DNA from 2 places in the Lysinibacillus sp. 10T31 genome. Region 1 is predicted to be linked to the other one. Evidence: riboswitches for the same ligand, from Rfam matches in the RefSeq annotation. Region 1 holds a riboswitch; the other holds the start of a gene.
What was found. A riboswitch is a leader RNA that binds a small molecule or an ion and turns the genes downstream of it on or off. The one in region 1 is predicted to bind FMN.

Region 1 (12,337 bases):
GGAATTATCTTATTCAACTTAATTGCTGTTAACTTGATTCTTGCAGGTTTACATTCATACGCTTCAGCTTAAACTGAATAACTTCTTTCAACAAATGTCTTTTGTAGCGAAAGCAATGCGTCAGCTACAGAAGTCTCTCGCCTTTATAGGTGGTGAGCTGAATGGGAATTTAAGTTACTTTTCAGTGGATGTCCAAACACCTGCTGAAAGAAGTTAAAGCCTCCGGCGATGTCACGGAATCGGAAAGGAGTTCTTTATGCAAGCATAAAGCCGATTCCGGACTCAATTATGCCGAGGCATAATTGATTTTGAGCACATATGAGATTTTTACGTCGCTAGTATTAGAAAGAAGAGCCTTCTTGCTGTGGCAAGAAGGCTTTCTTTCCTTTTCAATATGTGCTGTACCATGTACAATAGAAGGTAGAGAAAGATTAGAAGAGAGGGATCGTGAAAGTGTCAGAAAATATTTCAGTATTAGTAGTAGATGACGAGGATCGTATTCGACGCTTACTAAAAATGTATTTAGAGCGAGAAGGATACCTTGTTGACGAGGCAGAAAATGGTGAACAAGCGATCGAAAAATCTTTGGAAAAAGAGTATCACTGTATTTTATTAGATATTATGATGCCTGAAAAAGACGGGCTTGAAGTTTGTGCGGAAATCCGCGAACGAGCAGCAACACCAATTATTTTATTAACTGCAAAAGGCGAGGAAGCGAATCGTGTACAAGGATTTGAGCTTGGAGCAGATGATTATATTGTAAAACCATTTAGTCCTCGTGAGGTTGTGTTACGTGTGAAGGCTATATTACGTCGTTCACAAGCATTCTCACCTTCGACAAATGCTTCTTCTTCAAAAGATTTAGTTGTGTTCCAACATTTAATGATCGATCACGATGCGCACCGTGTAACAGCAGAGGGTATTGAAGTAAATTTAACGCCTAAAGAGTATGAATTACTTTATTTCCTAGCTAAATCACCAGACAAAGTATTTGACCGTGAACAATTACTAAAAGAAGTTTGGCATTATGATTTCTTTGGTGACTTGCGTACAGTTGACACACATGTAAAACGTTTACGTGAAAAGCTCAACCGAGTATCTGAAAACGCTGCAAAAATGATTGTTACTGTATGGGGCGTTGGTTACAAATTTGAGGTTGTCAATGAATAGAATATGGAATAGTGTTGTCGGGAAGCTATGGGTAACCATATTGCTTCTCGTTTCATTTGTATTGTTTGTTTTCACGGTTTTAATGCTGGAGTTTCTTCAAAATTACCATATGCAACAAGCAGAAAGCTCCTTGCGTCAAACTGCAGCAACAGTTGCAAGTATAATAGATGATAATGAAACAGCAGAGTCGACTTCGGAATTATTAAAAGATATTTTACCTGAAAGTACAAATGCACTTATTGCTATTAACCATGACAGAGTTTCTTTCGCTATGCAGGAAGGTGTCAATAAAAAAGAAATCCAGGATATGATTTTAGCCAATAAATCGTTCCAAGAAGTTTTTCAATCAGATAAACCAATTATTAAGGAAATGATGATGCCATCTTCCACAGACGAAGAAAAATTGGAATCGTATGTTGTGCTTGGTTTCCCACTAAATGTGGAAAATACTGTGCACGGGGCTGTCTTTATTTATCAAAGTCCGGATGCGCTGCATAAAACATCGAAAGAGACGACGAAAGTTGTCTTTTTATCTGCATTCATTGCCTTTGTGCTGACGACATTTTTTGCGTTTTTCCTTTCATCACGTATTACGTCACCATTACGTAAAATGCGTGAGTTAGCGTTTGAAATTTCTAAAGGGAATTTTGAAGCGAAGATGCCGACTACTCAAAATGATGAAATTGGCCAGCTTGCAGTTGCCTTTAATCAAATGGGCCGTCAATTGAAACACAATCTAGAAGTGATCAATCAAGAAAATGAACAGCTTTCAAATATTTTAACATCGATGACAGACGCAGTTATTACGTTTAATCGTGATCGTACAATATTATTAAGTAATCCTCCAGCGGACCGTTTAATGCAAAAGTGGTTTGTTAATAAGGGTTCACAAAGTGCAAAACCGATTCCGCCAGAGCTGTATCATATGCTCGATCATGTACTGATGTTTGAGGATAAGCTTGAAGAAGAAATTGAGATGGATGGAAGTTACTATACGTTTACGATTAGCCCTCTTTATAGTGAGGAATCGATACGTGGAGCGGTTGCGGTTATTCGTGATATGACTGAGCAGCATCGCTTAGAAAAACTGCGTTCAGACTTTATTGCTAATGTGTCTCATGAGCTACGGACGCCGATTTCGATGCTTCAAGGCTATTCAGAGGCTCTAATGGATGATGATTTTATACAGGATCAAGAAGAACGCAATGAGATTACAAAAATTATTTATGATGAATCGAAGCGTATGGGTCGTCTTGTAACAGATTTATTAGACCTTGCGCGTATGGAATCAGGGCATATGACGCTTTACAAGGATGAGCTCCCAATTAATTCAACATTTGAACGTATTACTCAAAAATTTGCACAGGTGGCAAAAGAGAAACATGTTCGTCTAATATTTGACAGTGAATTTAAAGACGAAGCTACGATTAGTATAGATGAGGATCGAATTGAACAAGTATTAACGAATTTAGTAGATAATGCTCTCCGTCATACTGATGAAGGATCAGTAACAGTGAAGGTTGAGCAGGAGCCAACCTTTGCCAAGATATCTGTCCAGGATACAGGGCATGGTATTCCCCAAGAGGACTTACCATATGTCTTTGAACGTTTCTATAAAGCAGATAAGGCACGTACGCGTTCTAAAGGCGGAACTGGCCTAGGTTTAGCTATTGCTAGAAATATTGTCAAGGCACATTCAGGCAATATTATGGTAGATAGTGTGCTGAAAGAGGGGACTACTTTCACGTTTTATTTACCTTTTGATTAATATTATTAACTTCTTTCGGCAATGTGTCTTTTGTACCGAAAGCGTAGCGACAGGTACAGAAGTCTCCCACCTCTGTAGATGGTGAGATGAATGCGGGTTTCAGTTACTATTCGACGAGTGTCCAAACATCTACTGAAATAGAGGAACTCAGTCTAAGAACGCCACGTCCTGTGGCAACGACTGAGTGACCAACATCACGTTGGCCTAAAGCCTCCGGCGGATGTCGCGGAAATCGGGAAGGGGTGCTTAGGGGATGTTAGCCTAAAACCATCGCATCCATGCGATAACGGCTAACTGACCTGCATCGGTGCTGCTGACGCTACGTTAGCACTACGCTTTCGCGCAAAAACCATCTGCAGGCCTAAGCACAAAGCCGATTCCGGACGCAATTATGCCAAGGCATAATTGATAGAGTGGTATAAATTGGATGTAACTTCTGTAAACATTTAGACGACAAATATAAATAGAACGGGGGTGGAGTGCTTTGAATGACTCCGTGTTCCATCGATTATACGATGCATATCATCAAGACGTGTTCCAGTTTCTTATTTATTTAGTAAAAAACCGTACACTTGCTGAGGATTTAGCGCATGAGGTTTATGTTCGCGTATTGCGCTCATATGATCAGTTTGCAGGAAAGAGCACCGAAAAGACTTGGCTTTTTGCTATTGCTAAAAATGTCGCTATTGATCATTTTAGAAAGCAAGCTGTACGCCAAAAACATTCACTTGAATTTTTTGATTGGGAAACGGAACAGCTACATTCAACCACACCATCACCGGAAGAAGTGCTGCAGGCCAGTGATGAATTTATGCAGGTGCAATCAGCACTTGAACACTGTACAGGTGACCAAAAAATGGTTATTATTATGCGCTACTTTCAAGATTTATCGATTGCAGAAACAGCGCAAATACTAGATTGGACAGAAGCGAAGGTAAAAACCACTCAGCATCGTGCCATTAAATTTTTAAGGCAACAGCTACAACAGGTTAGAGAACAGGAGGCGAAACGGCAATGACACATAACCAATTTGATGATGACCAACTGGAAAATGTATTGAATAATGCCCCTAAGCTTTCTGACCGCCGTTCGAAAGAAGAAATATTAAATCGATTATTGGCAGATGCTCGCTTGCAGGATAATGTCCATCTTCAAGAAGCTATACAACAACCAATAGATGATGAAATAACATCGCAAGAGCAACAACACAGTATTTATACGCAACAAGAAAGTTCCGAGACAGCGACAACAAAAAAGAAAGTTCGTAAATGGCCGATCTTTATGAGTGTTGCAGCTATTTTTGCCTTAACAGTACTTACAGGTTCCATGTTCATAAATAATAATAATACAAAAATGGACCAGGCTAATGCTCCTGAACCCTCTCAATATTCAACATCGCAGGATAGTCGTGCGGCGAAAAGCTCTGTCAACCATGATAAGATTATGGAATCCAACATAGTAGCAGAACATTCACGGATCATGTCTCTACGATCATCTGTTTATGAGGAAGATTTAACAGATGCAGTAGTGTTCCATATTGGTTTGGCAAATCGTGATAAGAAAAGTGTACCGATGACGTATATCATTCCAAATGAACGAGTTGCTACTGATTTTGCGAATAAAAAGCCTACAACATTACAAATGTATGAAAAGTATGCGCCACAAATTGATGAGAAACCAAATGGTCTTACTAACTATCATCCATATAAAGGAGAATTGAAGGAGAAGGGCGATAAACTAGTTCATGTATTGCCGGAGAAAAATGTTTATGATGTTGCTTCAGCAAATACTAATGAATATTTAGATACTTTACAGGATACATTCTCAGATTCAGAGTATAAAGATGTTGAGTTTGAAAATCCTGATGGTACAGCCTACGAGTTTTCTAAGGAAGAAGAGCCAAGTAAGCACATGTCATTAACAAGCTCAAATCATTTTAATTATTATTTATATAAAGATGAAAGTGGAGCTGAATATTTATCACCCGATTCTCGCAAAACTTTTTCCACTGTAACAGAGGCACTTACCGCTATGCGAAATAAAAATGATGATGTATACGTTTCAGTTGTACCGGAAAATGTAACATACACAGTGAAAGAGGTAGCAGAAGGCGTTATAGTAACATTTGATGAGCCGCTTGATTTAACGACAATGGACGCGGTCCGTGCTACTCAATTAATTGAAGCTATGATGTTAACTGCAGCAAGCTTTGATCAACAAATACGTATAGATAATGTTGTACAAGAGAACTGGGAGGGATTTGATTTAAAAAATTTCTTGCCCAAGCCTGTAGGAGCTAATAAACGATTTATGCCATAAATAGCATAACAACAAATAGACGAACAGAAAGTAAATAAATTTTTTGGAGCATTCTCGCCGCTATATGTGCGTGAATGCTTTTGTCATTTTATGACTCCAATAGCAAAAAAGCTACGTTAGCGATAAATTGCCAATTGGTGAAGACTAATAATCAATAAGCATGCAGAAAATCCCTACATTTTATAAGGCGCTATTAGCCGAGTATTTATAAAGCATACAAGTTTGATCGGAATTTTTTGAGCAAAGCTATTTACTTTTCTCTAATAATTCATTATAGTAAGGCTATGAAACAAAAAAATATTGATTCATCTTCGGGGCAGGGTGAAAATCCCGACCGGCGGTAATAGAGTTGTAAATCGCTAATATTTCCTTTAAGACATATTAGCTCGCTTGATTTACTAAATGCTCTTCAGCCCGCGACCTGTGCAAATAATTTTTTTTGCATGGCTGACTTGGTGCAATTCCAAGGCCGACAGTTAAAGTCTGGATGGGAGAAGATGGAGGTACGATCGTCATTCATTGTTATGAATTTAGCTATGAACGAGCGTTTATTCGATGTGGCTTCACACAACGTATGCTCTAAAATAGTTAATTAATGGCGTTCTTTAATCATGCCTATTCTCCCTTATGCTCTTTTGCATAAGGGTTTTTTCATGATAATTATTGATTAGGTCGTAACCTTTCTTCTTGCGAGATTGAATCAGCAAAGAGGAGAGAGTTTTCTATGAAGAAAAATGTTAAACTTCAATCGTATATTACGATTGGCATGCTGAGCAGTATTTCGTTTTTATTAATGCTTTTTAATTTCCCAATTCCACCATTTCCAGCATTTTTGGAAGTAGACTTCAGTGATATGCCAGCATTACTAGCAGCGATCACAATGGGACCTGTAGCTGGTATTTTAGTAGAATTCTTTAAGAATGTGTTGGACTGGGTTTTCTCAGGCACGCCAACAGGAGTACCGGTAGGACATATCGCGAACTTTGCAACAGGTATTTTATTTATTCTACCAGTGAGCTTTGTTTTTAATCGCTCCAAAACAGTTAAAGGCCTTATCGGAGGTTTAGCTGCTGGAACAATCATAATGGCAGTTGGAATGAGCATTCTTAACTATGCAGTATTTTTACCTATGTACACTTACTTTTTAGGTATGGAGCCTGTTGTAGGTGATTCACTATATAAAATGATCGTAGCTGGTATTTTGCCATTTAACATTGTGAAAGGTATTTTAATTACTATCATCATGGCATTACTATTCACAACAATGCGTAAATGGATTAATCATCAGCGTTCTATGTATTTAACAAAATAATTAGGATGAGACCTCGAGCTGTTAAGCGCTCGAGGTTTTTTACTTCTTTCAGCATTAGTCTTTTGTAACGAAAGTGAAACGGCAGTTACAATTATTTTGGTATAGAAAACGAAGCGTCAGCTACAGAAGTCTTTCACCTCTATAGATGGTGAGATAAACGCGGTTTTAAGTCATTTCGGCGGGTGTTCAAACATCTGTACCTGTCGCTACGCTTTCGGTACAAAAGACATCCGCTGAATTAGAGGAACTCAGTCTAAGAGAGAAGTGTTGGATATTATTGCCCGAAAGTAACATCTAGTAAAGCATAATATTTTCATGTAGAATAAGGAAGAGTTTAGGCAGTTAGAGGAGTTTGAAGAGATGAGCGAAAAAAAGAGTCAGTGGTCTAGTAAACTAGGCTTTATTTTAGCATCGGCAGGAGCTGCAATCGGACTAGGGGCAATTTGGAAGCTTCCTTATGTTACTGGACAAAGTGGTGGGGGAGCGTTTTTCCTTATTTTTGTTCTATTTACATTGCTGATTGGTTTACCGATGTTATTATCGGAATATATTTTAGGTCGTGGTACACAGTCTGAAGCTGTGACTGCATATAAAAAAATTGCACCAACGAAAACAGGATGGGCCTGGGTTGGTCGTTTAGGTGTGCTTGGCTGTTTTTTATTATTAACTTTTTACAGTGTTGTAGGAGGTTGGATTTTTATATATAGTGGCCTTGGTGTAACTGGGGCAGTTATTGATCCTGCTAATGATCCTAGTGAACTATTTGGAAAGATTGTAGGAACACCTTGGATTACATTACTCGGTTTAGGATTGTTTACACTAGTAAATGTTCTAGTCATTTCACTTGGAGTACAAAATGGCATAGAGAAAGCCAGTAAGTGGATGATGCCTTTATTATTCATTATGTTTATTGTGCTTGTTGTACGGGCTTTAACATTAGATGGGGCAATGGAGGGGGTTAAGTTCTTCTTGTGGCCTGACTTTTCCAATATAACTGGAAAAGCTATATTAGAAGCGTTAGGGCAGTCCTTCTTTGGTTTAGCAGTAGGATTTTCTTGTCTTGTGACGTACAGTTCCTATTTAAAGAAAGATGTGAGCTTACCTAATTCTGCAGGCTCCGTTGTTCTTCTCACTGTGCTTGTATCGTTTTTAGCAGGATTAGCAATTTTCCCTGTTGTATTTGCCTTTGATTTAGAACCAGCATCTGGACCTGGCTTACTATTTATGGTTCTGCCAACAGCATTTAGTCAAATGCCATTTGGTGAAATATTCTTAGCGATGTTTTTATTATTATTTTTATTCGCAACACTAACTTCTTCCTTCAGTCTATATGAGATTATCGTAGCGGCATTTATGGAGAAGGGGCGTATGTCTCGTTCTGCTTTGACGATGCTACTAGGTGTAGTAGTTTTTATTGCGGCGATTCCTGCAGCGCTTTCATCAAGTACATTAGCGGACGTATCAATCTTTGGAAAAACAATTTTTGATGCAACTGACTTTTTAGTTTCTAATTTAATGCTGCCGTTGGGTAACTTATTGATTGCTATCTTTATTGCGTATGTAGTTGATAAAGAATTTGTGAAGAAGGAATTATTAATAGGAAGTCAAATGGGACAGGGGTTCTATTCGACGTATCGACTACTGATGTTAATAGTAGTACCCTTTGTGATTATCGTTGTGTTTGTCAATATGCTTTTACAATATTAAAGAGAGTAGGTTGCGTTCCGTTTAATAGGAATGCAACCTACTTTTATGTTTGGGGGGCAACAATAGGGTTAGTATTCACTAAGCGATAGTTCACCTAGCCAGCCTTCTCTAATGATCTGTCTTGCTTGTTCTTCGCTTTTAGTAATAGGGAATACTTTATCGACTTGTGAAATAGCAAACAAATTGCGAATGAAATCATCGGCAACAATAATGGCGATTTTCTTTTCTTTTACAGATACTTTCTTTGCGAAATTGACAATCATGCCAAAGCCGGTACTATCGATGTTTGTAACCTTTTGCATATCGATAATATATCCATGCTTTGTTTCCAAGCTTAACGATTGAAGCTCGATTTTTATCTCTTCAATCAACCCATATTCTAAATCACCAGTAAACGCAATCAAAATATAATCAGCCTTTGTGTCAATATCCATCGCAATTTTCTTCTGATTCATACTATAGAGCCTCCATTTTCTTTTCGTGTTAGAAAATTCTAATTCTTTAGAAATTAAAATTTGAATTTATTGACTTCATTTTGTAATTTATCAGCAATCGATGCTAATTCATCTGAACTTTGTGTAATTTCTGCAACGGTTGCATATTGTTCCTCTGATGTTGCGGCAATTTCCTCTGTTGCTGCAGCGGAGTCTTCAATGATGCGGGAAATATCTTGAATGGCTTTTTGAACCCCTAAGGAGTTGTTGTTGACATGCGTAAATGCAGCCTTCATTTGCTCAACGCCTTTTTCTGTTTCTTCGACCTTTTCAACTATTTCCTTTAATGCAGTTCCTCCTTTATTGATAATTGTTACTTGCTCCTCTACTGCTAGCAAATTACTTTCCATCGTGCGTACTGTCACAGAGGTTTCAGCCTGAATATCTTTAATGAGATTTGTAATTCGTCCTGATGCTAAACTTGATTGTTCGGCTAACTGGCGTACCTCTGATGCAACAACGGCAAATCCTTTTCCTTGCTCGCCTGCCCGTGCTGCTTCGATGGCTGCATTGAGGGCAAGTAGATTTGTTTGCTCTGCGATACCCGTAATAATAGTAATAATGCCGCCAATTTCTTCAGAGCGTTTACCTAGTTTTTGGATAGAATCTGTCGCGTAAGACACTGTTTGTGTGACATCGCTTAAATGTTTTATAGCTTCATTGATCGCCTCTTCACCTTGACGTGCAAAATGGGTTGATTCTATAGCGCTATTTAACGTATTCTCGGCCTTTTGTAAACTGCTCGATACTTCTTCAATTGTTTTTTGCATCATCGACACTATTTGTTCGGCTTGATCAGATTGAGTCGTAGTACCAACTGCAATTTCATTCATCGTAAGTGCAATTTGGTTAGAAGCCTCACTTGTTTGATGTGATGATTCTGCTAATGAATGCGATGAGTTAGCTATTTGATTGGCGCTACCAGCTACGATTGTCATCGTTTCCGTTAAACGATTCTTCATATCACTAAAGGCATTTGCTAAAACAGCAATCTCATCTTTACCTTTAGGGTTTAATAACTTTACATTTAAATTTAAATCTGCTAAATCTTTGGCATTTGTACTTAAAATATTAATGGGTGTGATGATTTGTCGCTGTAAAAACCAACTAATCCCAACAATCATTAAAATGGCAATTCCTAAGGAGATCGCTACATTTTCAAGTGCAGACTTTGTAGCAATACTTATATATGGAGCGGTAGGTACAGCTGTTGCCCATACGCCAATAACATCTCCTTGGCTATTTAAAATTGGATCATAGGCTCCTTGATGCATACTACCCAAGACATTTGCTGATCCGATAAAACGTTTTTTTTCTTCTAACACAACTTTCGCAACTTCATCAGAAACCTTTGTATTTAATGCGCGTTCTCCATTTTCGACTATATTTGTACTAATGCGAGTATCGTTTTGAAAGATTGAGACGACATTCCCGTTGGTAAGCTCTCCAACTTTATCAGCTACCTCGAAATTGTCTGCCATTTTGACATCGCCTTTATACAATTGATTGTTTTTGATGGACCATTCTCCGGGGAATTTAGCATCTAAATATTCATAGCCTAATTGAATATCTGATAAAAGCTTTGTATTTGCACTTTCTAAAAGATTTTTTTTGGCAACATAAAAATTTATTCCTGCTAAAAGTGTAGTAAGTAGCAAAATACACCCGAATATTAACAGGCTCATTTTTTTTCGGATTGACAGCTTCATGAAAACTCCTCCAATTATACGTTTACTTTATACATGAATCTTTTTTGAAATACCAACTAAAAATTTCGTTTCAGAAATATTTTCAAACCAAATATGGTCGACCATATTTTTAATAAAAAATAAACCTCGCCCGCGATCTGAATAATCGGGTTCGTTCAAATCAAATTGTAGAACCTTATCCCAATCATTTTCTGCAATACCTTTCGCTTCATCGGTAACGGTTATTTTTATTTCTTCATTAGAGCAGGATACGTGTACTTGAATTGCTTTTTTGGAGTATGGCTCTATCTTTTCACTAGCTGCCACAGCATTTATAACTAATTCATGTACGACAAATCGTAATTCTCTTTTAAAAGGTAGATTATATACATTAGTATAATTCTCCATAATTTGATCTACATAAGCTATAGCTTGTGTATCAGGATTTACATTGAGTGTGAATTCCATCATCAATCACCGACCCTGTAATGTAATTGTTATTGAAACTACTGTTATATCATCGCTGTAATCATTGTCGAATAAATCATATTTTTGAGAAAATTTTTGTAAGGCGTAGCCATTATCTTGTGAAGCATAAGAATGGAAAAAGTCCATATCAACTACGCGTTGCTCATTGATTGTCAATAAGCCATCTGTATAAAGTATTATGCGATGCCATCCGGATAAAGGTATCGTTTTTTTATTAATATGAATAGTTGGGAATAGCCCTAAGATAGGTGTATTTGCTGGGAGGAACACCGTCTCTCCGTATTTTCCAAATAAGAAACCAGATGGATGAGCCGCATTAACATAGTGTACAGTTCCGTTTTTCGTATCAATGAGTATGTAGATAGCTGTCATTAAAAAACGGTCCATATCTTCATCAGAAAATAACTCGTAAATTTGTCGGTTAAGTTCTCGGATTACTAAAACTGGATCAATTAATTTCGTGATTATTCCCTTTAACAAAGATCTAATGGACATTGTAACGAGTGATGCGGCAATGCCATGTCCCATTGCGTCGTAAAGAAGAATGGCAGTTAAATGTTCATTAATCTTAAACCAGCAGTACATGTCACCTCCTAATGTGTTGGATGTAACATAAAGCCCATCAATCTGAATATGCTCAAGATTCAATGAGGGAGATAGTGCATTTTTTTGAAATTTCTTCGCGACAATTAAATCTTTTTGAATAATGCTTTCTTGCTGCTTTCGTAGCTTGGTTTCCTTTTGATATGTAAGGGCCACCTGAATCCGAGTTTTAAACTGGGTGAAATCAAATGGTTTTAAAATGAAATCGAAAATCCCAGCTTCAAAAACCCTATCAATTGTAATGCTTTTTTCATAAGTAGTAGAAAGAAGGATAGGGGCATCAAGCCAGCTCTTTAGTTTCTCAATTTGTTGACAGATGTTCTCGCAATTTTTAAGCGTCATTTTTGCATCGAGAATAATTAATTCCAGCTCTTCTTTCAAAGAATCTGATAAATAATTCATTGCTGCGTCAGTTGTTGTAAAGCAATGAATATTTTTGATGCCGATACGATGAGAATATTTTTGCAGACGCAACACATCATTACTTACGCTGCCAATAATTAGTACTGACATGCTTCTTACATTCACCGCCTTATGTATCTTTCAGAAGATATATTGCCTCGGACGCAATTGCGCCAAGGTAAAATGGATATGATAATTTCCGACTATAATATATACGCCATATTTACTTATATGATGAATAATATAGAAATTCTAATTTGCTATAAATTTACCAATAAATATGACATTATACAAGACTAATGTGATATAAAATATGGAAAAAAAGTTCTTGCATCTAGCAATAAAGTCAAAATTTTTTTAGTTAAACTACAGTATGATGAGTCTA
Region 2 (12,337 bases), on a different contig from region 1:
TACAGCACATTTGTCCTTCGATATGGTTGACTGGCCTAAACTGACATAGGGTATTCAAGAAGATGGACAATAGTAAAACAAACTAGAGATTTAGGATAAGGTGGACATAGATTCATGAAGAAGGTCGATTTAATGATTCGTAAAATTTAATTTGTAGAGGCGCAGCGTGTGTTTATCGAACGGCCGCGGAATATCGCCAAAGAGCTGGGAGTCGAGATGATCTTCGAAGAGAATCATCGCCCGGATTTTGTGCTGAATATAGCAGACAGAATCCGGACAAAGAGGCTCATATGGTGTTTTACGAAATGCGCTACAAGGAACGTATGGAAAAAATACGACTTTCCTCATAAAGTGAAGTTCTAATATGCTCTGACCCAGGCGGAAGTAGTTGAGCTTATGAACTCCGCCCAAGGTGTACTGGGTCATACATTAAATTATTTCGATAAATCAATTTTTTTATTTAATAAATAAATAGTCATACCACCAACAGTCATTGACAATAGCTCACCAATCCCAACCGTAAACCAAGTTGCCCAAAATGGAAGATCATAGAGAATTGTTAATTGTCCTGCAACGGTGAACATTGATAGAGCAAAAATCAATGCGGTTACAACCATTTTCACAAGATCATTTTTTATATTTTTCGTTACTCTTCGGCAAAGAATTAATACTAAAAATGTCGCAATTCCACCAATAGGTACATCTAATACCCACGTTGGTGACATAAAATTTGCGAGTACTACTCCTAGAGTCACGGCTAATACATAGCGCTTGTTGTATAAGGCCAGGTAGTTAAACATCTCCGACAAGCGTAGTTGAACTGCCCCAAAACTAATGACTGACAATAAAACAGTTACAGCCACATATAAAGCTGCAACTAGCGCCGTCTTTGTAAGTTCGGTTACAGAAGTACGGCTAGAATCTTTTTCAATAGATGTATTCAATTTTATTCTCCTTTGTAAAATAGCACGTCCGCTATTTTAGTAATAACTACGGCCAAAGGAAGAGAGCTTTTCGCCCTATCTGAAGTGCCGCAGTGCAAGCTGAATTTTGCTTACTTGCGTATTATAGCAGAAGGATTTAATATTGAACAATACTATTTAGTAAGCCATCCGCCATCAATCGGTATAATTGCACCATGTATATAATCAGCTGATTGACTAGCCAAATAAAGTGTTAAACTCGCCACTTCACTAGGTTGAGCCCAGCGTCCAGCAGGCGTTTCATTGGCTACCCATTCTGCGATTTCTCCATCTCCTTCAAAATCTGCCTTGTTCATCGGTGTTTGAATGGCTCCAGGTGCAATGGCATTGGCACGAATTCCTTCACGACAATAATCTAAGTCCAACTGCTTCGTATAGCCTACAATCGCATGTTTAGACGCTGTATACGCCGCCCCACCACCGCCTGCAACAAGCCCTGCAATAGATGCCATATTAATGATTACGCCTGATTTTCTTTTTACCATATGGGGTAATATCGTATTGGTTACAAAAAAAGTACCTTTTACATTGGTATTCATAATTTTATCCCAAAGCGCCTCATCTGTATCAAGCGTTTTTGCAAAGCCATCTAAAACGCCCGCGGTATTTAATAAAATATCTACCTGCTTAAATATTAAAATTGCAGCTTCAAATGCTTGCTCTACATCCTTCTTATTGCACACACTACCTACTCTATAGGCAAATTGTTCAGGATATTGGTGATGTAGATTTACTAACCCTTGTTCATCTAAATCAAAACCGAATACATTCGCCCCATTTTCTAAAAATGCACTAGCTTGAGCCTGTCCAATTCCTGAAGCAGCCCCTGTTACAAATACCGTCTTGCCCTTATATTCTTCAAAAGTCATATATATCTCTCCTCAAAAAACAAAGAAACCACCTCATTTGAGATGGCACTTTCGATTAATTGACAATAATCCAGTCTTCCGCTAATAAATCACAGACTGTCGGTGTGAACATTGTATAGCCCTCACCACGTACATTAATTAAAAAATAAGGATTCAAAGCCTCGCCATCATGTTCGCTTTGTCCAACAAGCTTCACATACAATTCGGCACCGCCCCAACCTTTACGAATTACTTTTTCTCCCGCTTTCAAGCGTGGTAATATCTCTTCAAACGTCATTTAAATTCATCCTTTATTTACATTCTTTATCGGGATTAGTATACTGGAATTCTTGAATGTTTACAACCTGATCAATTATGCCTCGGCATAATTGCGTCCGGAAGCTTTAACTTCTTTCAGCAGGTGTAGAGATGGAAGAAATTTGTAGCTAACACTTCGCTTTCTCGACAAAAGATATTTGTAACTGCCGTTTCACTTACGTTACATAAAACACTTGTAACTGCCGTTTCACTTTCGTTACATAAAACACTTGTAACTGCCGTTTCACTTTCGTTACATAAAACACTTGTAACTGCCGTTTCACTTTCGTTACATAAAACAAATGCTGATAGAAGTTAAAAATCCAAATAATGATAACTAACCCTCAAGCAAAGCAGTATAAAGTATTTGTTGCCCATTTATATCTGCAATGATTGTATAAATATTATTATCATTTGTAGAGAAAATCTCTGTTCCACTTTCCAATTTTGTAGCATAAAAATCTTTGAAATTTTTAGAGGAATTTGTAGTTTTAATAATTTCCCCTATTTTCTCACACTTCGTATATTCTAATTGTTTCTTCGATTCCAAGCTTGTAGCATTAATATAAATCAAATTATTATATTGAAGAATATCCGCTTGGGAATGTTCTGTAAGAATATATTTCGCAGTAGGATTAGTATTTATAGCCGGTGTACAACCTACCAATACCAGTATTAGTAAATTACATATGAGTAGCATTTTCCTCATAACTTAACACACCTTCTTTTTAAAACTAATTAATACAACTGAAGTTTAATTCAATTTCATCAACATTGGCCTTCCATAACGTTGACATTTCAAACCTTTCGTAATTTTCTCTACTCACCTCGCAAACTCTTAAGCCATCTTCTTCTTCATTTGCACTTGCTCTGTCTTCACTTCTAACCCATTTTCCATCAAATAGCTCGTGACTGGATTACTTGCTAAAAAGTTCACTGTGGCTAGTTTTACTTTGTGATTTGTGATGCTTGCGATAAAGTGTGGAATTTGTTCTACAGTACCATTCTCCAACAGTTCTAATTGATAAAGCACTAGACTGTCGATGGCTCCATCCTGATCCCATACTGTTCTATATAACATATAGCCAATCGCTTCATTATTCTCGTTATAAAAAACTTTAGCCTCTCCCTGTTTATTGCTTTGCCAGTTACATTGCCAAGGAACATCTTCCTGATAAAAAGATAAATGCGGTAGCTGCTCTGGCCGAATAGTTTCCACATGGAATGCGGCTTTCTTTTCAACATTCACTTCATATTCGCCACTTAAAAATAACAATTGATTTGTAATTGTATAGCCATATTTCTCATATAATGCAATTGCTACTTTATTCTCTTTTATAGCTTCGAGCGTTGCTACTTCCACATTCTCTCTTTCATAAATGGCGATTGTTTCTTCCATTAACACACGAGAAACACCTTTCCCGCGATAGTCTGGAGAAATGCCTGTTCCACCATTCCAAGAGGTTTTCTTACCATCCATTCGTCTAAAGCCATTTAATACAATGCCAACAGGATTATGATGATCAAATGCGACAATTGATAGCTCTGGCGATAGTCCTTCTCCAACGAGTCGGTTTAAAAACATCTCTTCATTCATTTCTATTCGTACAAAATACCCCTCAAAGCCTTTATTCCAAGCTTTTAAAACTTCCTCTAAAGTGCACTGTGAGACCGTTTTTATTTCCATGCTTTCCCCCATCCCTAGCTTAATTGGAGCTACTACCTAAAAGCAGTAGATCTTCTAAAGTTAATTTTTTTATTATTTCATACCCATTTCCAGGACCTTCTGGCTTAACAATAGCCATTCCCATATTAGAAATATTCCCTAATCCAACACCTTCTGGAAAGCTATGGGCAATGATCACTTGATTCGTACCCTGCGGTGGCTTTCTTTCTAACATCGATTGGAGATTTGATAATATATTTGTTTTTTCAACGATAGGAATGTTTCCACCCAATTTATAAATTTCATACCCAATCGGATCAATTTGGATATAGGCATAAGGAAATGCGAGCTGTGCCGTTTCAATCGTACGACAAAAAGGACTTGCAACAATCGGTGAACTGATTGGAATTTGTAAATAGCGTAGCATTTGTCCAAAGTATGTGGCCTCCCTTCGCCCAACTTCAGACAAATTTCTTTGAGTATAACAATCTTGGAAATTTAAATATGCCTGATCTACCCCAACAGTTGCTTGGCCATGCCTTGCATACAAAACGAATCCACCCTTTTTCAATAAATCAAGAATTGATTTATCCAAATATTTCATCTCCTCCTAATAATAGCATTTTGATTATTAGTAATATATGAAATGAATTGCTCAAAAAATGTAATATGAAAGTTGAAACAGCTTTTGTATAATGAAGCTGTTATTTCACCGGTAGAGCCGTAAATTAGTCGGTAATTTCTTTATTTTGCCGGTAGAAATTCCACTTTAGCCGATAGCGGAATTTGATCAATAAAGATAAAAAACTTCCTACAATTTCCTGTAGGAAGTTTATAAAATTTACTATATTATTGGAATAGTTACTATTGCTGTTGTCTCTAAATGTTTTGATGAATCGATAGAAATTTGACCGTCGTACTTATTGACAATTTCATTCACAATAAACAAGCCCTGCCCTCTTATTTTACCATTTTCCGGCTTTTTGGTAGAAAATCCTTGCTTGAATATTTGCCCTGCTTCTACAATATTTGGTCCAGTATTTGTAACCTTAAATTCATATTGGGTGTCATCTACTTTACAGCAAATATTTATTTTACGTTGCTCTTCTGGTAATTCATTTGCCGCATCAATTGCATTATCTATTAAATTCGACAAGATTTTGATTAAATCCGTTGTTTTAATTTTATTAAATGAATCCTCTGAGACTGAAAAATCCATTTCAATATTATGATTTTGTGCAGTTAGTTTTTTCGTTTGTAATAATATCGACAAGCCAGGATGTTCAATGTTTAATTTGAGAGACTTAATAGCCTGAACCTCTTTGGATAATGAATATAAATATTGTTTGGCCTGATCAGGTTTGTCCAATTGCAGAAATCCATGTAATACTTGTATATGATTTGTGAAATCATGTCTTAAAGAGGACACGGAAGTGATTAAAGTTTTAATTTCTGCTTGATATGTATCTTCTGTTGCTCCAACTTCCTTCGCTACTTCTTTTTGATACCATCTCTGTAAGAAGAAAACAGAGCCAATAACGATTAAAATGAGTGCACCATTAAAAATAAAGATTAAAAGATTGTCTTTAATCACTTTTCCCTTGATGCCATTTAATGTGTCTGCACTAATATCAATGCCTATGTATGCAATAATCTCCCCTGCTTCATCTTTGACCGGTGCACCAACAGATAGGTAGGCGCCATGTACAGGATCTGATATTACTCCTGTTACATATGTTTCTCCTTTATAAGCTCTTTGCACTTGCATCTCGGGTACTGTACACTTCACTCCGATATCAAAGCCTTCAAAATCAGCTGGTAAACCCATAATCATTGCTCTGGATACTTTTGGATTATCAATCTCTAATGTATAAACAAATAAGGCACCTAGTTTTACTCTTGCATCATTTAAGTAGTTTCTTAATTGCCAATAATAATCGTTTTTCTCTGGGTTATCTAAAAATTGTTTGTAGGCCTCTACATCCATTGAAGATGCAATAGAATTAGCCGCTTCCAGACTTTGGTTCGCTATTGATTCTTCAACTGTCTTTTTTATCTTTATGTAGGATGTAAAGATGTTTAAACTTGTAAACAATATTAATAAGATAGTTGATAGTAATAAAATTAGTTTTATTTTTCGTGTTTTCATACAAGCTGGCACTTCCTCATCTATAGACATGAATAATGCCTTAATTTAATTTGAGCTTGGCTCTGGAGTTCTTAGACTGATTCCCCCTAATTTTAGCGGATGTTGGACACTCGCTGAAAAGTAACTTAAAACCCGCATTCATCTCACCATCTATATAGGTGGGAGACTTCAGCTGAAAGAAGTTAAATACAAAATTAGTCGAAAATGACATTATGTCATACTTTCTACTAGTGAAACATTCATTTCCAACAATCCTATTATACTATAGTAAACTTCTTTTTTTATGGTTGTTAAATCGCAAGATGTTTTAAAGAAGTTTGAATGGCAATGGCTATCTGCTTGCTTGTACGTTAAAAGCACCGTTCCAATTTATTAGGAAAAATGCAAACGATTCAGAATTCTTCGACCCTCTAAATAAGAATATTGGTTCTCATTTTATCATCACAAGCGAGTTTTGGCTATCACAAACCTACATTTCCGCACTTATTGTTTGGCCTTTTTTCTTCCCATTGTTGAGGTTAGAGTAGCACTAAAGAACTATTGTTTTTCTAAAATGATTTTTATTTTTTGAGCGAAACGCCGCCGCACTAGTCGCAAACAATAGTTTAATAATCCTTCTCTAGAAAGTAAACAAAAAAGGAGAACAACATTTTATCATGCCCCCCTCAAGTTAATAAAAGGTCAAGTGAAATTAGACACAAAAAGATCAGGCCAATAAAAGCCTGATCTCTTCATTCTAAGCATTTATTTGTTCTTACTCGAAGTCTTAGTCTCATCTTGTAAATTTAAAAATTTAGGTCGCGTACGATAACCTGCAGGAGATAGGCGAACTAAAGATTTTTTAATGTCCTGCCAATTTAAATCTGCGCCCATATTTAAGTACGGTACTCCTAATACTCGTATGTTTGCAGTATAAAGAAGTATGAAAAACACCGAAATAAAGAATCCAAATAACCCCAAAAAGGCAGATGCTAAAATGATGATTATCCTGAGAATGCTCATTGCTGTTACGATAGATTGATTGACGAGTGTAAAAGCTGCAATACTTGACGTAGCGATAACTACAATCATGGCAGGGCTCGTAACACCCGATTTAATGGCTGCATCTCCGATAATTAATCCCCCGACAACACTTATTGAACCACTGATAACATTGGGTAGATGTATATTTGCTTCTCGAAATAATTCAAACATAAAAAGCATCATTAAAATTTCAAGAATAGTTGGAAATGGGAGTCCCATTCTTGATTCAACAACTGTTGCCAATAGGATGAATGGCAATTGTTCTTGATGGTGGGTTGTTAGTGCAAGCCAAAAACCTGGTAAAAGTACACTTATTAAGATAGCTACTATTCGTAGTATACGCTCCATAGAGCTTACAATAATCGGATACTCATTATCCTCACCGGATTTAAAAAGTAACATTGAATTAGCCGGGGTAATGATGGCATATGATACTCCATCAACAATAATGATAATGCGTCCTCTACTTAAAGCTTGTACAGCAAAATCAGGGCGTCCAGTATAATCATGTCTAGGTAGGATTTTTGCACTTCTCTGCTCAATACTCTCCATCAATAAATCCCCACTAAATACAACATCCGTATCAACTCGTTGCAGCTTTAGTTTTATTTGCTCAAGCATCTTTTGATTGACGACATCTTCAAAATAAAGTACAGCTACAGTTGTTTTGGATCGTTTACCAAGTTCATAAGTCTCAACACTTAATGAATTAGTAGGTAATCGTTTTCGTAATAAAGCAATATTAATAAATACATCCTCAATAAAATCATCTCTCGGACCTTTAACTACTAACTCAAGGGTTGTTTCTTTAGGCTCCCGATTCGGTTTTTTAGCGATATAACTTGAATACAGCAAATTCATATCTTCAAAATAAAGTAAAACATATCCTTTATAAACTCTTGTGATGGCATCCTCTTTACTTGTTATTTTCTGAAGATGGGGAACATGTAAATTATTCTGTATATGTTCTTCTAACATTTCCTCTTCTGTGGTAGTGAATAATGATTGAATTCGTTGCACAATAACGGTCTGCAGTAACTTCTCATCAACCATCGCTTCACATTTTATCAAATGTACTTTATGTTGCTGGAATAAATACTCTTGGAATATCACATCAGCAGAGCGTTGAAATAGTGACTTCAAAGATTTCAAATTTAATTCTTGTTCCATTGAAGAAATATCCCTCATCTCCTACTGAGCCAGCTCCAAATTAGTACATTTATAAGTAATATCATAAATACACTTACGGATATTTTCCCCATGCTTTAGAAATATATTCATTTTAAAATGCTTTTCAGAATAATTTACCTTTGAAATTCCCATGCTATTATTAGGAAAGATTTATCCAATCATCTTCTTTAAATTTGCCATTTCAATAGCAGACATTGCTGCGTCATAGCCTTTATTTCCTGATTTTGTTCCTGCGCGTTCAATCGCTTGTTCAATATTTTCAGTAGTAACAATGCCAAAAATAACAGGTACATTTGTAGTTAGTGACACATTTGCAATTCCTTTTGCTGATTCATTACATACATAATCATAATGTGTTGTTGAGCCACGGATTACCGTACCTAATCCAATAATGGCATCATATTTCTTTGTTTCAGCTAACTGTTTTGCGATGAATGGCACTTCAAATGCACCAGGAACCCAAGCTACATCAATAGAATCCTCATTCACACCATGACGCTTCAAACCATCTAATGCACCGTCTAATAATTTGCTTGTAATAAATTCGTTGAAACGACCTACTATTACTGCTATTTTTAAATCCGTACCAATTAATTGTGCTTCGAATGTTTTACCCATTTTTTATTTACTCCTTTTTATATTGTCATTTTGTTTTTTTCCATTATTTGTTGACAACGATATGTTGCTAATGCTTCAATTGAAATCATTTTTAGATGATGTTGTGCTGCATATTTAACAAGGTCATTAAAGCGTAGCATTTTGCCATCGTCACCCATAATTTCGCAAATAACGCCCACAGGAATACTATTACACAGCTTGGCCAAATCAATTGTAGCTTCTGTATGTCCTCTACGCTCCAATACACCATTGTCTTTTGCTATTAACGGGAATACATGACCTGGTCTACGAAAATCTGCAGCTTTCGCTTGTGGCTCTAGCATTTTTTGTATTGTCATTGCCCGTTCAAAGGCGCTAATTCCAGTTGTTGTGTCTATGTGATCTATGCTAACGGTAAATGCCGTTTGATGATTATCTGTATTAATACTAACCATAGGCGCTAATGCTAATTTTTGTGCAAGCTGCTGTGATATCGGCGTACAAATAAGACCTCTTCCATAGGTCGCCATAAAGTTAATCGTTTCAGGGGTCATAAATTCCGCAAGTGCTAATAAGTCCCCTTCGTTTTCTCGGTCCTCATCATCAACTACAATAATCATCTTCCCTTGTTTTAAATCCTCTATTGCTTCTTCAATTGAATGTAGCAATGTCGCCACCTCCAGTTCTTAATGTATTGGTTAAAACCCATTTTGTGCTAAGAAGTCTCTTGTGATGATCGGCGGTTCCTGTCCATGCTTAAGTTGATGCAAAATGTATTTTCCAACTAAATCGGTTTCTACATTGACGAGATCACCAATCTTCTTCTTACCTAAAATTGTTTCCTTGTAAGTGTGGGGTATCAGGGATACTGTGACACCGTTTTTCTCGACATGAAAGAGTGTTAGACTCGTTCCGTCAATTGTGATGGACCCCTTTGGAATACAGAAGCTCGTTAACTCCGTTGATAGTTCAATATCAATATAGACTGCATTTGCTAATGGCCGGTTGCGTACTATTTTCCCTACCCCATCTACATGTCCAGATACAAAATGACCACCGAAACGCCCATTAGCTGACATAGCGCGCTCTAAATTTACCGGATCTCCAACTGCGAGTTGCTGTAAATTTGTTGCTCCCACTGTTTCAGGCATTACATCCATTGTTAGCTCCTGTTCATTAAAATGTATCACTGTTAAACAAACACCATTAACAGCAATACTGTCCCCGAGCTTTACATCCTTTACCATTTTCTTTGAAATAACGGTTATTTCCATACTTTGTCTATCGTTTTGCAAGGTTTTAATGGTACCAATATCCTCAACAATTCCTGTAAACATTTTTCCACCTACTTTCATTCATTTAATAATTTTCGTTCAAACAAAAAACCCCTTAAAATAAAGGGGTTTGGGAGTTCATATACATAAGACGTCAACAAATAAACCTCATGGATATAATATTTTTACCATAGGCTGTCATCTCATCGTTCTTCTCCCATCCAGACTGTCACTGTCGGTTTTGGATTTGCACCAAATCAGCTTGCGCTCACGGACTTTGAATTGCTTCATCACCGCCGATTGGGAATTTCACCCGACCCCGAAGAACTACTGCTATTCAATTTTTTAGCCAAATAAAACAAAAACTACTTCCCAACTAAACGACGGGAAGTAGTTCACATAAAAGCATACTCAAATAGACCTTATAAACTCTAACGAATTTAAAAAGCTCACACTTTTACCCTTCTCCCATCCAGACTATAACTGTCGGTTTTGGATTTGCACCAAATCAGCTTGCGCTCACGGACTTTGAATTACTTCATCACCGCCGATTGGGAATTTCACCCTACCCTGAAGGATATTTTTATTTAGCTATTTCTTACGATAACACTATTTTATTCTATTATCCAGATAATTGTTTATAATAATTTTCACTCTAATTAATTTCACATTCACAAGTGCCATGAAGCTTGCTTTATCTGAAGCTAAGAATAGGACCGCTTCTGCTACTTCTTCTGGTTCACCATGGTAGAAAAAGAACATTTCATGTGTGGATAAGCGATTTAATTAAAAACTTACACAATGAATAACAGCAACTTAATTATGCTATAACTAACTAAGTACGCTAAAAACCATATTTGCCATTCTATAATTTTGGAACCTCTATTCAATTAGCACGTTACTTAATAATGGCACTTTTGTTATTCTGCTTGACATTAAAAAATCATGTGTTATTGTGAGTTATTGTTTGTGTCAACTCTAACAATGAACACAACTTATATGATTAGATTCTCTATCCTCATTGGAGGTTTTTTTATTGCAAAACATCTTGAAAAAAAAATCTTTTAACAAAGTTATATTTTATACCTTTATCGCAATTTGCTTTATCGCTTCTGTTTTTTTCGTTTATCACAACGAAACATTTTATGACCGTCCAATTGCGGAAGTTATAAAAACGGAATTAAAAGAATCAAACTCTGTAACGGATATGTATGAAAATGATGATCATTTATTTACTCAGCAAATTACAGCTGTATTAAAAAATGGTGAAAAAAAAGGTAAGCTTATTCATTTTACAAATGAGTATTCAGCATCTGGAGCCTTCGATCAAGAGTACCATGTTGGGAATAAATTATTTGTTTCCATTAAAGCAAATACAGACAAAAATGGAGATTTAACTGGGACTATTTTAGATGTGAAACGTGATCAGTTCGTCTTAATAGTAGCTTGGATTTTTATTTTCGCTTTGCTGATTGTTGGTAAAAGACAGGGGTTATTTTCAATTATCAGTTTAATTGTAAATTCTCTTGTATTATCCTTTGCATTAGATTTATATGTACAATCAAATATAAATTTAATATTTATAAGCGGGGTATGTGTTCTTTTATTTACGATCATTTCTTTAATCCTCATTAACGGCTTGAATGAAAAAACATATGCAGCGATAGTTGCAACACTTATAGGAACATTTATTTCTATATTGATTAGCGCTTTAGTTTTGTGGATTACGTCTGAGAATGGGCTTCGATATGAAGAAATGCAATTTTTAACTCGACCTTATCGAGTGATTTTTATGGCTGGATTATTTATTGGAGCACTCGGAGCTGTAATGGATGTCTCCATCACAATGGCTTCTTCCATGTTCGCTTTATTTGAGCAAAATCAAAATATTTCTGACCAAGCACTGAAAACCTCAGGGATGGACATCGGGAAAGACATTATGGGAACGATTACAAGTATTTTGTTTTTTGTTTATATTTGTGGCTCAATCCCTATGTTGATTTTATATTTGAAAAACTCTTATCCATTAGGGCAAACACTTTCCATGAACCTTTCATTAGAATTAGCTAGGGCCCTGGCAGGTGGAATAGGTGTTGTCTTAACGATTCCGATCAGTTTATACACTTCTATTTTTTTCATTAATCGAAAGAGGGCAAAATAATGAATGTATTAGTATGGTTAACTGCCATTTTATTCATATTGATGATCGTTATTGGTGGAAAAAAAGGAGTACGATCTTTTCTATCTTTATTTTTAAACTTTGGAGTACTCTTTATAACTATCTTTTT

Region 2: another riboswitch for FMN. It lies ahead of ribE (riboflavin synthase); the one in region 1 lies ahead of AC1DCY_RS19985 (ECF transporter S component).

Annotation. Positions count from the first base shown of each region.
Region 1 is NZ_JBFTHS010000040.1:15,451-27,787, reverse strand. Features, by position in the region: gene ccsB (c-type cytochrome biogenesis protein CcsB) at 1-72, shown strand, start outside; gene AC1DCY_RS20005 (response regulator transcription factor) at 454-1,170, shown strand; gene AC1DCY_RS20000 (ATP-binding protein) at 1,163-2,938, shown strand; gene sigX (RNA polymerase sigma factor SigX) at 3,423-3,956, shown strand; gene AC1DCY_RS19990 (RNA polymerase subunit sigma) at 3,953-5,257, shown strand; FMN riboswitch at 5,561-5,760, shown strand; gene AC1DCY_RS19985 (ECF transporter S component) at 5,982-6,569, shown strand; gene AC1DCY_RS19980 (sodium-dependent transporter) at 6,930-8,276, shown strand; gene AC1DCY_RS19975 (STAS domain-containing protein) at 8,345-8,731, opposite strand; gene AC1DCY_RS19970 (methyl-accepting chemotaxis protein) at 8,785-10,479, opposite strand; gene AC1DCY_RS19965 (ATP-binding protein) at 10,507-10,929, opposite strand; gene AC1DCY_RS19960 (SpoIIE family protein phosphatase) at 10,933-12,063, opposite strand.
Region 2 is NZ_JBFTHS010000019.1:78,101-90,437, forward strand. Features, by position in the region: gene AC1DCY_RS12815 (QueT transporter family protein) at 435-944, opposite strand; gene AC1DCY_RS12820 (3-oxoacyl-ACP reductase) at 1,097-1,852, opposite strand; gene AC1DCY_RS12825 (DUF2829 domain-containing protein) at 1,908-2,129, opposite strand; gene AC1DCY_RS12830 (hypothetical protein) at 2,487-2,858, opposite strand; gene AC1DCY_RS12835 (GNAT family N-acetyltransferase) at 2,988-3,836, opposite strand; gene AC1DCY_RS12840 (histidine phosphatase family protein) at 3,856-4,419, opposite strand; gene AC1DCY_RS12845 (sensor histidine kinase) at 4,660-5,964, opposite strand; gene AC1DCY_RS12850 (spore germination protein) at 6,709-8,157, opposite strand; gene ribH (6,7-dimethyl-8-ribityllumazine synthase) at 8,329-8,796, opposite strand; gene ribB (3,4-dihydroxy-2-butanone-4-phosphate synthase) at 8,814-9,452, opposite strand; gene ribE (riboflavin synthase) at 9,474-10,112, opposite strand; FMN riboswitch at 10,255-10,380, opposite strand; FMN riboswitch at 10,506-10,631, opposite strand; gene AC1DCY_RS12870 (YibE/F family protein) at 11,086-12,210, shown strand; gene AC1DCY_RS12875 (YibE/F family protein) at 12,210-12,337, shown strand, end outside.